2 regions of the Clostridium septicum genome follow, and region 2 is predicted to be linked to the other one. Evidence: a T-box and tRNA genes for the amino acid it is inferred to sense, from the RefSeq annotation. Region 2 holds a T-box; the other holds one or more tRNA genes.
What was found. A T-box is a leader RNA that pairs with one kind of tRNA and senses whether it is charged. The one in region 2 lies ahead of gltX (glutamate--tRNA ligase), so its partner is inferred to be a tRNA-Glu.
Positions count from the first base shown of each region.

Region 1: it has a tRNA-Glu gene. The T-box ahead of gltX (glutamate--tRNA ligase) is inferred to sense a tRNA for this amino acid. The anticodon was not compared.

Region 1 is NZ_CP023671.1:1,694,990-1,703,155, forward strand. Features, by position in the region: gene CP523_RS07455 (ATP-binding protein) at 1-936, shown strand, start outside; tRNA gene CP523_RS07460 (tRNA-Thr) at 1,047-1,121, opposite strand; tRNA gene CP523_RS07465 (tRNA-Asp) at 1,145-1,221, opposite strand; tRNA gene CP523_RS07470 (tRNA-Val) at 1,231-1,306, opposite strand; tRNA gene CP523_RS07475 (tRNA-Glu) at 1,315-1,389, opposite strand; tRNA gene CP523_RS07480 (tRNA-Asp) at 1,440-1,516, opposite strand; tRNA gene CP523_RS07485 (tRNA-Val) at 1,526-1,601, opposite strand; tRNA gene CP523_RS07490 (tRNA-Glu) at 1,611-1,685, opposite strand; tRNA gene CP523_RS07495 (tRNA-Thr) at 1,691-1,765, opposite strand; tRNA gene CP523_RS07500 (tRNA-Asp) at 1,815-1,891, opposite strand; tRNA gene CP523_RS07505 (tRNA-Val) at 1,901-1,976, opposite strand; tRNA gene CP523_RS07510 (tRNA-Glu) at 1,985-2,059, opposite strand; gene CP523_RS07515 (hypothetical protein) at 2,200-2,781, opposite strand; gene CP523_RS07520 (BaiN/RdsA family NAD(P)/FAD-dependent oxidoreductase) at 2,876-4,123, shown strand; gene CP523_RS07525 (acyl-[acyl-carrier-protein] thioesterase) at 4,175-4,924, opposite strand; gene CP523_RS07530 (DUF1858 domain-containing protein) at 5,011-5,193, opposite strand; gene CP523_RS07535 (DUF1858 domain-containing protein) at 5,344-5,538, opposite strand; gene CP523_RS07540 (adenylosuccinate synthase) at 5,648-6,937, opposite strand; gene CP523_RS07545 (NAD(P)-dependent malic enzyme) at 7,163-8,166, shown strand, end outside.
Region 2 is NZ_CP023671.1:2,796,118-2,804,283, reverse strand. Features, by position in the region: gene CP523_RS12835 (ECF-type riboflavin transporter substrate-binding protein) at 1-41, opposite strand, end outside; gene CP523_RS12830 (MBL fold metallo-hydrolase) at 115-987, opposite strand; gene CP523_RS12825 (glutamine--tRNA ligase/YqeY domain fusion protein) at 1,323-2,987, shown strand; gene CP523_RS12820 (alpha/beta hydrolase) at 3,027-3,980, opposite strand; gene gltX (glutamate--tRNA ligase) at 4,391-6,052, opposite strand; T-box leader at 6,290-6,465, opposite strand; gene CP523_RS12810 (glycerate kinase family protein) at 6,550-7,680, opposite strand; gene CP523_RS12805 (GntP family permease) at 7,721-8,166, opposite strand, start outside.

The sequences.
Region 1 (8,166 bases), 1.1 Mb from region 2:
GAAAATATACGAACAACCGAACAAAAGAAACTAAATAAAAGAAGAGAAGAAATTTCTAATAAATATCCTGAAATTATGGAATTAGATAAATTAATTCAAAAGCAAAGTTTAAATTTGTCTCTATCTATACTTAAAGGACTTAACGAAAAACAAATAGAAGAAATTAAAGATACTATAACTGATTTAAGATTTAAAAAATATGAAGCTTTAGTATCAAAAGGATATGATCCTGAATATTTATCACTTCATTATCAATGTTCAAAATGTAAGGACGAAGGTTATATAGGGGTAAATAAATGTTCTTGTTATAAAAGTAAACTAGTAAAATTATATTATCAAGATTCAGATTTAGAAGAAGCTGTAAAAATTAATAATTTCAACAATTTTGATATAAATTTATATTCTAATCATAAAATAGGTGAAGATAAATTCTCTCCTAGAAGAAACATAGAAAATATAATAGAGTTTATAAAAGGAGATTATATACCTAACTTTTCAAATCACAATTCTAACCTATTATTCTATGGTAATTCTGGAACAGGTAAAACTTATTTATCATGGTGTATTGCCAAGGATTTATTGGATAGAGGTTTTTTAGTAGTATATAAAACATCTGATGAGCTTATAAAATGTCTTAGAGATATAAGATTTAATAATAACTATGAGCTAGAAGAACTTTTATTAAACTGCGATTTATTAATTATTGACGATTTAGGTGCAGAACAAATTACTGAATTCTCTGCAACAGAATTATTTACTTTAATTAATAAAAAGCTACTTAAAAACAAAAAAATGATTATATCTACCAACTTAAGTCTTCCTATGATAACAAAAATATATAGTGAAAGAATTTATTCTAGACTTGTTGGAAACTTTAAACTTTATAAATTTTATGCAGAAGACATTAGAATACAATTAAACTTGAAACGTAGATAATTATTAAAGGTAATGACTTAATTTAATCATTACCTTTTTATATTTTCTTTAGCTTACTATGTCGTAAATTTTTATAAAACAAAAAAGCTTTGGATTTATCCAAAGCTTTTTGGAGCTGGCAATAGGAATCGAACCTACAACCTGCTGATTACAAGTCAGCTGCTCTACCGTTGAGCCATGCCAGCATATATTTTTTTAAATAAAAAAATGGCGACTTAGAAGGGACTCGAACCCTCGACCCCTGGCGTGACAGGCCAGTACTCTAACCAACTGAGCTACTAAGCCATTTAATTTTGGTGGGCACAACAGGGATCGAACCTGTGACCCTCTGCTTGTAAGGCAGATGCTCTCCCAGCTGAGCTATGCGCCCAAAATAAATGGTGACTCCTAGGGGAATCGAACCCCTGTTACCACCGTGAAAGGGTGGTGTCTTAACCGCTTGACCAAGGAGCCATATTAAGTTTTTTGTTTTATAATATTTAATGCTTTTTTTAAAATTAAAATGGCGACTTAGAAGGGACTCGAACCCTCGACCCCTGGCGTGACAGGCCAGTACTCTAACCAACTGAGCTACTAAGCCATTTAATTTTGGTGGGCACAACAGGGATCGAACCTGTGACCCTCTGCTTGTAAGGCAGATGCTCTCCCAGCTGAGCTATGCGCCCAAAATAAAATGGTGACTCCTAGGGGAATCGAACCCCTGTTACCACCGTGAAAGGGTGGTGTCTTAACCGCTTGACCAAGGAGCCATATATGGAGCTGGCAATAGGAATCGAACCTACAACCTGCTGATTACAAGTCAGCTGCTCTACCGTTGAGCCATGCCAGCATATAATAGCTTTAAATATTATTTTTTATGTTATCTTTTAAAATTAAAATGGCGACTTAGAAGGGACTCGAACCCTCGACCCCTGGCGTGACAGGCCAGTACTCTAACCAACTGAGCTACTAAGCCATTTAATTTTGGTGGGCACAACAGGGATCGAACCTGTGACCCTCTGCTTGTAAGGCAGATGCTCTCCCAGCTGAGCTATGCGCCCAAAATAAATGGTGACTCCTAGGGGAATCGAACCCCTGTTACCACCGTGAAAGGGTGGTGTCTTAACCGCTTGACCAAGGAGCCATATTAAATTTTGCTCGTTTCTTTCAGGAACATTTCTCCTGCCGAGCACATTAACTATAATACATAAATTTTAATATAGTGTCAACACTTTTTTAAAACTTTTTTATTTATTTAATTTCAAACTTATTTTTATATATTTTTCATTCTAGTAATTTAACCTGGTCAACCCTTGATTTTAGACAATCTAAGCCCTGTCCATATCTTGAAAGTTGAGTCTCTTTTTCCTTTATTTCCTTCTGAATTTTTTTAATTTCAAAACGACATATTTCAAAAAATTTCTCTTTATTTATTTCTTCCACAGAAATATTATATCCTGTTTTTTTGAAATTTTCGCCACTTGCAATAATATTTACCGGAATATGCTCATTAACAATAGCTAATACCTCTTTATCCCAAATACCTCTCTTATTTACTTTATATCTATCTTTTAATAAATTAAGAGATAAAAATTTTTCATTAAATTGTTCTTGTATAGTATCTAATAATATTTTATATAAATTTATAGATATTCCTCTATTTAATTTTATTTTCAAAAAATCCTTATATTTAATTAAAAACTCATCTATATCAGATTCTGTAATAAATTTTACATCTTTATTTAAAAATATATTTATACCTTTTGAATTAGGATAATTAACCACAGATTGATCATAATTCATTCTTCTAACTTTAAATTCTTTTTCAAAATCACTACTATCTTTATTTATAATCTTTACTTTCATATATTTCACCTCTTTAAAATAGTATTCCATAGTTTTATAACTTATATTACTATGATAAAATTTATTTAAATATACATGAAGGAGATTAAATATTATGATACATCATGATTTAATTATAGTTGGTGGTGGAGCATCTGGATTAATTGCAGCTATTGCAGCCAAAGATTTCGGTATAGATGTAGCTATTTTAGAAGCCACCGATAGAATTGGCAAGAAAATTTTAACTACAGGTAATGGTAGATGTAATATATCTAATAACACAATATCTTTCCCGTTTTTATCTTATCATAGTGAAAATCCTAATTTTTTTGTGAATTCACTATCTAATTTTATGGTTGAAGATACTAAATCATTTTTTCTTTCTTTAGGTTTACCTATAACTGAATTAAAAGGTGGAAAAATGTATCCACAATCATTACAGGCTTCTTCTGTTGTGGATATTTTTAGATTTGCTTTAGAAGAAAGAGGAATACCTCTATACACAAATTGCAAATTAAAAGATATCCACAGGAAGAAAAATTTCAATTTATCCACAAGTAATGAAGAATATAAATTATTCACATGTGAAAAATTAATTCTTGCCTGTGGAGGAAAATCTGCTGTTAAAACAGGCTCTGACGGTTCTGGGCATTCATTAGCTAAATCCTTAGGGCATAAAATTATAAATCCTCTTCCTGGTATAGTTCAACTTAAATTAGAGCATCCTCATTTAAAAGCACTATCTGGTATAAAATTTGATGGATATGCCATACTATTAATTAATGACAAACCTATTAGAAAAGAATTCGGAGAAATACTTTTCACTGATTACGGAATATCAGGTCCTCCTATTTTACAATTATCAGGTCATGCATCTAAAGCTTTGCATAAAGGAAAAAAAGTAGAAATAATTGTAGATATGATGCCTAATCTATCTCTGGAAGATGTAGAGAACTTTATAGAAAGGCATCTAGCAATGTTCTCCCATAGATCAGTATTAGATTCATTAATAGGTATAGTTAATAAAAAATTAATTCCAACACTATTAAAAGAAGCTGGCATTACTAATTTACATTGTCCTTGTTATGACTTAGATTGGAAAGATAGAAGAAGACTTATAGACCTTTTAAAACAATGGAAATTTAAATGTATAGGTACTAACGGCTTTAATCAAGCTCAAGTAACTATTGGAGGCGTTAATACTAAAGAAGTAGATCCTATAACTCTTGAATCTAAATTAGTTCCTAATTTATATTTTTGTGGTGAAATATTAGACGTAGACGGCGATTGTGGTGGATTTAATCTTCAATGGGCTTGGAGTTCTGGATATTGCGTGGCTAAAAATATAGCAAATTCTAAATAAATATAAAAAGTGTTACTATCACAACTAGATTGTGATAGTAACACTAAAAAATTAAACTTTCATCCATTTTCCTATTAATTTTGTAAGCTCTATACCATCTTTAGATTCTATTCTATGTATAGATATTAAACTACCATCTTCCTCTTTTCTTACTGATGATAGTGCTCTTATTTCTTCCCCATAAGTACATTCCTTTTCAAAAGTTACCTTTATATTTTCTAATTTAAAGTTCCTTACAACCTCAATTGGTAAAGACTCTATTGCCCATTCTACATATTTAGCATTATTAACATGTCTATTAAAATCTATGTCACTATATCTTATTTTAAATTCTTTCTCATAAGTTGATTCTTGTAACTTCTCTAATCTTTCTATTTTAAAAGGCTCTTTTATATCAGACTCTAACCCGTAAGCCTTATACTGCTCTTCAGGTATTCTCATAGTTTTTCTTTTTTCTATATTTATTAGAAAGAATATAGCTTGAGCCTCTACAACTTTATTTCCATCTTCGTCATAAATACTATATTCTCTTATGGCATAAAACTTCTTAAATCCCTTGGCAACTGTTACTGCTTTTAGTTTTTCACCATACTTTGGATATCTAATAATCTTTACATCATATTGATAAAAAACCCAAGCCATATTTTTATCTACTAAATAGTTTATTCCAACTCCTAATTTTTCTGATTGTTCAGTTCCTACATCCCCTAAAATATTTATTATAGAAGTCATTGTACAGTCTAAATTATAATCAGCTTCATAAAAATGTACCTGATAATCTTTTGAATATTGTTCTCCCATAGTTCCCTCCAAAGTAATATTAAATTTAATATTAAATAAAAGCTCCGTAGTCACTTTATTACTACAGAGCTAATTAATTTCATTTATTACTTATTTAAAGCTTCTAACAAAGCTTCTAAGCTTAATCCGTGAACCATTGCAGCTTCTTCTAAAGATTCTGCTTGAGCTGATGGACACCCAACACATCCCATTCCAAAACTCATTAAAATTTCAGCTGCATCTGCCTTTTCTCTTATAAGCTCTCCAATAGTCATCTCCTTAGTTATCATAAATACCACCCATCCTTCTAATATTGTTGCTATATAATATAAATTAAATATCTTTTTTATTATTTTATTAAAATTATATACATAAGATTTTTTTTAGTCAATTTTATATATAGCCTGAAATTGGGCGATATTTTATTATAATAGTGAAATTTAATAATATCTACTAAAATTTAATTCTCTTAATAAAACTTCAAGATTTACTCCATGTTCAATGCAAGCCTCTTTGAGTGTTTCTTCTTCGTTTTTATTTAAAATGCCACATCCTATTCCAAAACTCATTAATATAGATTGTGCTCCAGGATTTTTTAAAATAGCATCATTTAAAGTCATATCTTCTGTTATCATACTTTCACCTCTGTTGTTAATTGTATTATTTACTAGTATACGACTTTCCCGTCCTACTTATTCCATAAAAAAGAATTATCTAGAATAAATATTCTAGATAATTCTTTTTTTATAATTCTTCAGTTACTCTAATTGTTTGATCTCTCTTTGGTCCAACACCAATAATAGAAATCTTAGTTTCTGTTAGTTCTTCTATTCTTCTTAAATATTTCTTTGCATTTTCAGGTAATTCTTCATAGCTTCTTGCATTAGCTACTTCTTCACCCCAACCATCAAACTCTTCATAAACAGGTTCACATTCTGCTAAATCTTCTAAACTTGCTGGGAAATAATCTATAACCTTATCTTCAAACTTATATCCCACACAAATCTTTAGCTTTTCAAGTCCTGCTAATGTATCTATTTTAGTAACACATAATGATGTTAATCCTGATACTCTTACTGTAGTCTTTAATATAACAGCATCTAACCATCCACATCTTCTTGATCTACCTGTTGTTACTCCATATTCATGTCCTTTTTCTCTTATCCAATCTCCAGTAGAATCTAATAATTCAGTTGGGAAAGGTCCTTTACCAACTCTTGTTGTATAAGCCTTCGCTATACCAACAGCATTAGTAATCATAGTTGGTCCTATTCCTACTCCATTAGCAACTCCACCAGCAGTAGTATTTGATGATGTTACATATGGGTATGTTCCGTAATCTATATCAAGTAGCATTCCTTGTGCTCCTTCAAATAGTACAGTCTTATCCTTCTTTATTTCATCATATACTCTAACTGAAGTATCTTGAACGAAAGGTCTTAGTCTTTCTGCAAATGCTAAATACTTTTCTAAAATTTCATCATAATTTAAAGCTTCTCCACCAAGAACTTTAGTTATATAAGCATTTTTCATATCTATATTTTCTTTTAACTTCTCAGCAAAAACTTCTTTGTGCATAAGATCACATATTCTTATTCCACATCTTTCAAATTTATCTGTATAGCAAGGTCCTATTCCCTTACCAGTTGTTCCTATGTCATTTTTACCTCTAGCTTGTTCCTTTAATTTGTCTAAAACCTTGTGATATGGCATTATAACTTGAGCTCTATCACTAACAATAAGCTTTTCTGGTGTAACCTTAACACCCTCTCCTTCTAAGTAGTCTATTTCTGTAAATAGCGCTTCTGGATCTACCACTACACCATTTCCAATAACATTTAATTTATCATCATATAAAACTCCTGAAGGAATTAAATGAAGTTTATATTGCTTATCCCCAACTTCAACAGTATGACCTGCATTATTTCCACCTTGATATCTAACAACCACTTGAGCTTCTTCTGCTAAGTAATCTGTCATTTTTCCTTTTCCTTCATCGCCCCATTGAGCCCCTAAAACAATAAATGCTGACATTAATATTGCCTCCTTATGAAAAGACTATTTTTTAGCCTTGCATTAAAAATTTAGATTTTTTACTATCCACATATCATAGTAACAAAGTAGAATGAAACTTTCAATATTTTTGCGAATATTTTTTTGCATTATTTTATAATAATTCGTATAATATATATGTAGTTATTTATATTTTAAGTAAAGTATTATTATTTATTCTATTTTATATAAAAAAGGAGCATTATTATGAACATTTATGAAGAGGCGCTAAAATATCATGGAGATTTAAAGGGTAAATTTGAAATTATTTCTAGGTGTAAAATAAAAAACGAAAAGGACTTAAGCTTAGCTTATACGCCTGGAGTTGCTGAACCTTGTAAAGAAATTCATAAAGATCCTTCAAAATCCTATTTATATACAAGGAAATGGAATACTGTAGCTGTAATATCTGATGGTACTGCTGTTTTAGGTCTTGGAGATATAGGACCATTAGCTGCCTTACCAGTTATGGAAGGAAAGTCAATTTTATTTAAAGAATTTGCAAATGTTGATGCTTTTCCTCTAGTACTTGATACTAAAGATACAAAAGAAATTATAGATACTGTTATAAAAATTGCTCCAACTTTTGGTGGCATAAACTTAGAAGATATTTCAGCTCCAAGATGTTTTGAAATTGAAAAGGCTTTAAAAGAAAAATTAGATATTCCTGTTTTTCATGATGATCAGCATGGAACTGCAATAGTTGTTCTTTCCGGTTTACTAAATGGCTTAAAAATAGTTAATAAAAATTTAGAAGATATAAAAATAGTTATAAATGGTTCTGGAGCCGCTGGTTCTGCTATTTGTAAATTACTACTATCTTCTGGTGCTAAAAACATAATAATGTGTGATAAATTTGGAGCTATATATAACGGCATGGACTTTATCAATGAATCCCTAGAAGAATTATCTAATATAACTAATCCTAATAAAGAAACTGGAACCCTAAAAGATGTAATTAAAAATGCTGATGTATTTATTGGTGTTTCTGCTCCTAACCTAGTTTCTAAAGAAATGGTTAAAACTATGAATAAGGATTCAATTATATTTGCAATGGCTAATCCGATACCTGAAATTTTTCCTGATGATGCTAAGGAAGCTGGCGCTAAAGTTATAGGAACAGGAAGGTCAGATTTTCCTAACCAAGTGAACAACGTTTTAGCATTTCCAGGTATATTTAGAGGCGCTTTAGATGTCATGGCTAGTGATAT
Region 2 (8,166 bases):
ATTGCAACAATTGTTTTAATTGATAATTTCTTATATCTCATTATATATACTCCATAATATATTAGTATAAATTTCAATATATTTTTTAGAATTTATACACATTTTAATATAAAATTATTTTGTCCAATTGTCAATAATAAGGTTTTTCCTATTTCCATTTACAAAAACTTTTAAATCCTCTAGTTCCTGTTCATTTGGATTTCTTTTATTTTTAAACTCAAATGCTTTTTTAACATTTTCAATTGATGTTTCTTCTCCAACTAAATCTCCTATTGAAATTTGATAACTTACAAATTCATTAAAACTATTATTATCATATTTAGGATGATGTGCTGGAATATAATAATTTGATTTTTGATTCTTTAGCTTTTCTAATAATGGATAAAACTTTTCTCTTGAATAACTCCACTCTCCATGATACATATCTAAATATAAAGCATCACCTAAAAATGTTACCTTTTCTTTTGGTATCCAAATTATTGTTGAATCATTAGAATGATCACAAGGTATATGTATAGCTTTTACTATTATTCCTCCTAAATCAATTTCTATTTCTTCATTAAATACTATATCTGCTGAAGGTATCTCTATATTTCTATTACTATTTGGCATTTCAATTTTTATATGTTCTCTACAAAAATCTATTTCTTCACCATTTTTTACTCTTTCATCTATAGCTTCATCAGTCCATTTTAAAGTTTTTAACCATTTTATTTTTTCATTACTTTCTTTTTGAACTATATTAATTGCATTAATTGTTTTTATTCCAAATACATGATCCCAATGCCAATGTGTAAGAACTAAATATTTTATCTTAGGAATATTTAATTTAGATACATACTCTAAAAATTTTTCAGCATGCTCTTTGGAATTTCCACCATCTATAACTAAGCTATAATTATCACCTATAACTAAACCAATTACAGCCCTGTCTCCTTGTTCTACATAATCCATATAATAAACTCTATCGGTAACTTTATTTAACATTTCTTCTCCTTAATTAACTGTTTTTTTGTAGTATAACATATTTTAATTCTATATTTTACTATTAAATATAGATAAAAACCTCATTTTTACCAAGTATATCTTTATTTTTTTACTATAGTAGTTTAAAATTATATTAAATTTGATTATAATTATAAGATATATGTTTGTTTAAATAATAATAAAAATGTTTAATTTAGTTTCTAAAAGATTTAATCAATAAGTATTATATAATTTCTATAAGTAAATACTTATTTTAAAAGTATATTTAACTTAAATTAACTAAACAGTATATAACTAAACATAGAACTATAAATTTGTATAGGAGAGGTGCGCATATGTCAAATGAAATTAATTCATCTAATTTTATAAGAAACATAGTTATAGAAGACTTAGAAAGTAAAAAACATGACGAGATTATAACTCGTTTTCCACCTGAACCAAACGGTTATTTACACGTAGGTCATGCTAAATCAATAGTTTTAAATTCTGGATTAGCTGACGAATTTAAAGGTAAGTTTAACCTAAGATTTGATGATACTAACCCTACAAAGGAAGATACTGAATATGTTGAATCAATTAAAGAAGATGTTAAATGGCTTGGTGGTAACTGGGATAACATTTATTTTGCTTCAAATTACTTTGATGAAATGTATAGTAGAGCTATTCTTCTTATAAAAAAAGGATTAGCTTATGTATGTGATTTAACATCTGAAGAAATAAAAGAATATAGAGGAACTTTAACTGCTCCAGGTAAAGAAAGTCCTTACAGAAATAGAAGCGTAGAAGAAAACCTTGATTTATTAGAAAGAATGAGAAAAGGTGAATTTAAAGATGGAGAAAAAGTTTTAAGAGCCAAAATAGATATGGCTTCTCCAAACATAAATATGAGAGATCCAATTATTTATAGAATATCTCATGCAATTCATCATAATACTGGAGACAAATGGTGTATATACCCAATGTATGACTTTGCTCATCCATTAGAAGATGCTATTGAAGGAATTACTCATTCAATTTGTACTCTTGAATTTGAGGATCATAGACCACTTTATGATTGGTTTGTTAAAGAATGTGAAATGGATCATACTCCAAGACAAATTGAATTTGCTAGACTTAATATAACTAACACTGTTATGAGTAAGAGAAAGCTTAAACAACTAGTTGATGAAAAAGTAGTTGATGGCTGGGATGATCCTAGAATGCCTACAGTTTCTGGTTTAAGAAGAAAGGGATACACTCCTGAATCTATAAGAAACTTCTGTCATGCAATTGGTGTTTCAAAGGCTAATTCAATTGTAGATTCTCAAATGCTTGAATATTTTATAAGAGAAGATTTACAACTTAAAGCACCATCTGCAATGGCTATTATGAGACCTTTAAAATTAGTTATAACTAACTATCCTGAAGGACAATCTGAAATGTTACCAGTAGCTAATAATGCTAAAAATGAAAATGCTGGTACTAGAGAAATTCCATTTTCAAGAGAGCTTTACATAGAACAAGAAGACTTTATGGAGGTTCCTGTAAAAAAATACTTTAGATTATTCCCTGGTAATGAAGTTAGATTAATGGGAGCTTACTTTGTTAAATGTAATGATGTAATAAAGGATGAAAATGGAAATTTAATAGAAATTCACTGTACTTATGATCCAGAAACTAAGAGTGGTTCAGGATTTACAGGAAGAAAAGTTAAAGGGACTATTCATTGGGTAGATGCTAAAACTGCTAAGCCTGCTGAATTTAGACTTTATGAACCACTAATCCTTGATGATGAAAAAGAAAATGAAGGTAAACACTTCTTAGAACAAATAAATCCAAACTCTTTAGAAGTTTTACAAGGATTTATTGAAGAAACTGCAGCTAAAACTGCTAAACCTCAAGATAAATTCCAATTAATAAGAAATGGTTTCTTTAATGTAGATCCTAAATATACTACAGATGAAAAATTAGTATTTAATAGAATAGTATCTCTTAAGAGCTCATTTAAATTAAATAAATAATAAATCAAAGGGTTACAGTATTTGCTGCAACCCTTTGATTTATTGTCTTACATTTTTGTCTATAAAATTATATATTCTATTGAAATATTCTTCTGGTATAAGATCATCGGCCTTGCAATGCTTTAATCCTGGTATTAGCCATAGTTCTTTTTTATCATGTGGAATATTATCATAAATAATTTTGCTGCTTCCTGGTGATGTTGTAGTATCATCTTCTCCATGAATAAGCATTACAGGAACTGTTATATTTTTAACTGCTTTATAAGGCTCTATATCATCATATGAAAAACCTGCTTTAGTTTTTGTATAAAGATTTCCTGCCCATTCGGCAAACTTTACAGGTATTAAAGGTACATCTTTTCCTGTTATTCCAAGGTTTATAGCACTTTCCATAGTATGATATGGTGCATCTAATATGTAAAAATCCACCTTCTTCTTTTCTTCATTTAACTCAGTATGCATTGTTGATGTGGCAGCTCCCATTGAAAATCCATGTACCCCTAAAATACCATCTTTATAAGTACTTGCTGCATAGTTTACAACTTCATCTAGGTCAAACCTTTCATATAAACCAAAAGTGTAATTTTCTCCACCTGTCTCTCCTGTATGCCTTTGATTATATACTACTACATTATATCCATTCTCTAAATAATTAAATGCTGAATTTAAAACTTCATAGTAATTACTTTCTATTCCATGTACAATTACTATTACATCATTAGTTTCTTTATTTGATTTTATATTCATTACTTCAATGTCATATCCATTTTTAGGATTTTTCACAAATAATTTTTCATGCTTATATTTATTTAAAGTTTCTAAACGCTTGTCCTCTTTTTTGCTATAAAAATCTATCATTTCATCTTTAGCCACTTCTGTTTTTGATCCTACTGATCCATTATAAACCATTTGTCCTACAATATAAGTAACTGTGGAAAATAGTATTAATCCCACTAATACTATACTAAGTATTATCTTGTTTCTCTTTTTCATTTTTCCTCCTAAGTTAATTATTTATTTCGACTGTCAAAGTATATTTTATATTATATAACTTTTTATTTGATTGTCAAATAGTTTTATAATGAAAACTTATTCATAGCGTTATGTAAACCTATTCTAACAAGTTGTTATTACTTTAATTAAATTACTTATTAATATAAATAATTTATAAGTATAGATTAATATATAATTTAAATCTACAAACTTGGTACTGTATTAAAACTATAATTTACTAATTATTTTTGATATTTTTGAAACAAAAAAGCACATAGTAAGATTACAGGTTCTTACCGTGTGCTTTTGTTATATCTACTTATATAATTTATTTTTTATAAAGTATAAGCTATATTTTCTAGGACTAGCCATTTTAAGATAGCCCCAAGTTTTCTAATACTTATGAAAAATTATAGATTTATAAATTTACTAAATCTACTCTTTACTTTTTCTTCTCCCATAATTTGCATTATAGTATAAAGATCTGGAGTATTAGTTCTATGTGATAAAGCTGCTCTTACAGCCCCTGCTACATCTGAAATCATACCCTTATATTGATCTGGATTAGCCTTATATTCTTTTCTATTTGCACAGTATCCTAATTTTAATCCTATTTCTTTTAATTCATCAAACCAAGCTTCTTGACTTCCTACATTAAAAGTAAATTCTTTTGCATAAGTTTCAATTATATCTTTTGCATTTTCAAGAGATAATGTTTTTGGTAATTCTACTTGTTCTGCTGTTTCTTTATCAAATAATTCATCATAAAAATAGAATATCTTTTCTTTAACATCTTCCCACTTAGCAAAATCTTTTCTTGGCTTTGGACCTTCTTTATCTATATTGAATATTTCTTTAGTCATAACTTCATTAGCTGTTACTAATTCAAACATTTCTTTATCAAATTCTTTTGCCCAAGTTGTGTAGTAATTATAAACTACTTCTGGCTTCATCTTACAAATTACTTCTTTACTTACATCATTTAACTTAACTATATCAAATAATGCTCCACTCTTACTCATCTTATCTAAAGCTATTTCAAAATCATGATAATCTGCTAAAGGATTTTCAGCTCTCCACTCTTCAAAAGTTGAGTTTATTATATTTAATAAGTATTCTATAACTGAAACCATTGGATATCCAACTTCTTTATAATAAGAAACTGCTGCTTCAGCATCTTTTCTCTTTGATAATTTTCTCTTTGATCCATTATCATTTTTCATTATTGTTGGAATATGAGCATATTCTGGTTTTTCTAATCCTAAAACATCGAATAATTGAACATGTATTGGAAGTGATGATAACCATTCTTCTCCTCTTATAACATGAGTAGTTCTCATTAATGCATCATCTATAGCATGTGCAAAGTGATATGTAGGAAGCCCATCACCCTTTATTAAAACTATATCTTGATTATTTTCTGGGAAATGTACATCTCCTTTTATTAAGTCATGGAATTCTACTCTATTTTCTATGTTTCCTGGTGATTTAAGTCTTATAATATAACTTTCACCTTTTTCTATTTTTTCTATAGCTTCTTCTGAAGTTAAATTTCTATATTTAGCATATTCGCCATAATATCCTGGTGTAATTTTTGCAGCTGTTTGCTTTTCACGAAGTTCTGCTAACTCTTCTGGAGTACAGAAACATGGATAAGCTAACCCCTTCTTAACTAAATCTTTAGCAAAAGCCTTATATATTTCTGCTCTTTGACTTTGTCTATATGGTCCATAATTTCCCTTTGATGTATCCGTTCCAGTCATTCCTTCATTAAAGTCCATTCCAAAGTTATGCATAGTTGCTATAGTATCTTCAATAGCTCCTGCTACTTCTCTCTTTTGATCTGTATCTTCTATTCTTAAATAAAAAACTCCATCTGTTTGACGTGCTAATCTTTCATTTATTAATGCAGCAAAAACTCCTCCGATATGTTGGAATCCTGTTGGTGATGGAGCATATCTACAAACTACTGCGCCTTCTTTTAAATCTCTCTTTGGATATTTTTCAATGTAATACTCTGGTGTTTTATCAATACCAGGGAAAATAATTTCAGCTAATTTTTCTAAACTCATCTTTATCTTTCCTTCCTTTTCAATTAAATAAAAAAATCCCCAAGGCGACTTTGGAGCCATGGATTTTTTCACGCATGTGAGCTCTCCCAAGCTTACCTCATTAGAAACTACCACACACATACTTTATTTTTTATTCTTTAGGCTAATATACTTAGTTTCAAAATTATAATTAAGTTATAAATAATTTAGATATTTATATAAATTACTAAAGAATAAAAAAGCCCTTCATCCTAAAACCTTTAGGACGAAAGGCTACTTCCGCGTTACCACCTAAATTGATTAGATAACCTAATCCACTCATTTAAAATTATAGCTCCAGAGCTTCTTTCTATAGGATTAAATTCTAGGATTACACCATCCCTAGATCTCTTTAACTTAATTTACTATATACTCTTCTCCTTCAATGCTACTTATTTAGTTATATGTATTTTAACCTAAATACAGTAACATTATAACTTTACAATTAAATATTGTAAATATGGTTTTTGAAGTTCTTTTTATTTTATACTTATTAATCTAACTACATTTTCTACTGTTTTAGCTAAATTTTCTCTTCCATTTTTTAAAGCATCATCTAAAGTATCTACTCCCTGCATTATACTAAAGATAGATTCTATTCCTATTGGATATAAATTTTCTACTCCTTCTGAAACCTTTCCTGCAAATGCAATAGTTTTAATACCTTCCTCTTTAGCTGTTTTTGCTACTCCCATTGGAGTTTTTCCATAAATAGTTTGATTATCTATAGCACCTTCTCCTGTAAATACAAAAGCTGCACCTTTTACTTTTTCTTTAAGTTCTGTATGCTTTATTACAAGCTCTATACCTTTTTCTAGTTTTGCATCTAAAAAAGCTAATAATGCTGCTCCTAATCCACCTGCTGCCCCTGCTCCTTCTACATTAGCTACATCTTTTCCTAATTCTTTTTTTATTACCTTCGCATAATTAGAAAGATTTTTATCTAATATTTTAACCATTTCTTCTGTTGCACCTTTTTGTGGTCCAAATATTGCTGAGGCTCCAGTTTCTCCAACTAAAGGATTTGTTACATCACAGGCTACTTCAATAGTTACCTCTTTAATTCTTTTATCTAATTCAGTTAAATCTATTTTTTCTACCTTTGATAATTCTCCACCACCAAAGGCTATTTGATTTCCATCTTTGTCTAAAATCTTACCACCTAATGCTTGAATCATTCCAGCTCCACCATCATTAGTTGCACTTCCACCTATTCCTATAACTATATGCTTTACTCCTAAATCAAGAGCAGCTCTTATAAGTTCCCCTGTTCCATAAGTTGTAGTTATAAGAGGATTTCTTTCTTCTCTTTTTACTAGATGTATTCCACTTGCACTTGCCATTTCTATAACAGCTGTAGTTTTATTTCCTAAGACTCCAAAAATAGCTTCTACTTCATTTCCTAAAGGAGCTGTAACCTTAACTTTATGAATTGTTCCATTTGTTGCCTCTACTAAAGCTTCTACAGTTCCTTCTCCTCCATCTGCCATAGGTACTTTTATACATTCTGCGTCTTTTATTACTTTTTTAATTCCAAGTTCCATAGCATCACAAGCTTCTTTTGATGTCATACTTTCCTTAAAGGAATCTGGTGCTAATATAAATTTCATATAGTTCAACTCCATTTCATTTTTATATCTTTAATTTTAATTATAATATGAAACCAAATATTATAACTGAAACAATAGTCATTGTTAATCCAACTAATGATTCATATGGTATAAGTTTTAATCTTTCTTTCATTGACATATTTATGCTACCACCTGTTGCATGAAAGAAACTTCCATGAGGTAAATGGTCTAAAACTGTTGCTCCAACATGTACCATTGCTGCTGTTGCTAATGAAGATACACCCATACCTGTTATAGTAGGTCCAAATACTGAAGTAGCTACTGCTGTACCTGATGTTGTTGATGCAGTTGCAGCAGACATTAATATACCAGATACTGGTGCTAATGCAAAGTTTGGTAAACCTAATGTATTTATTCCTTGTATTATTACATCTTTTAAACCTGAATTAGATATTATTCCAGCTAAAGTTCCTGTACCTATTAATAATATGGCAACTCCACTCATCTTTCCTAAGCCATAAGTTG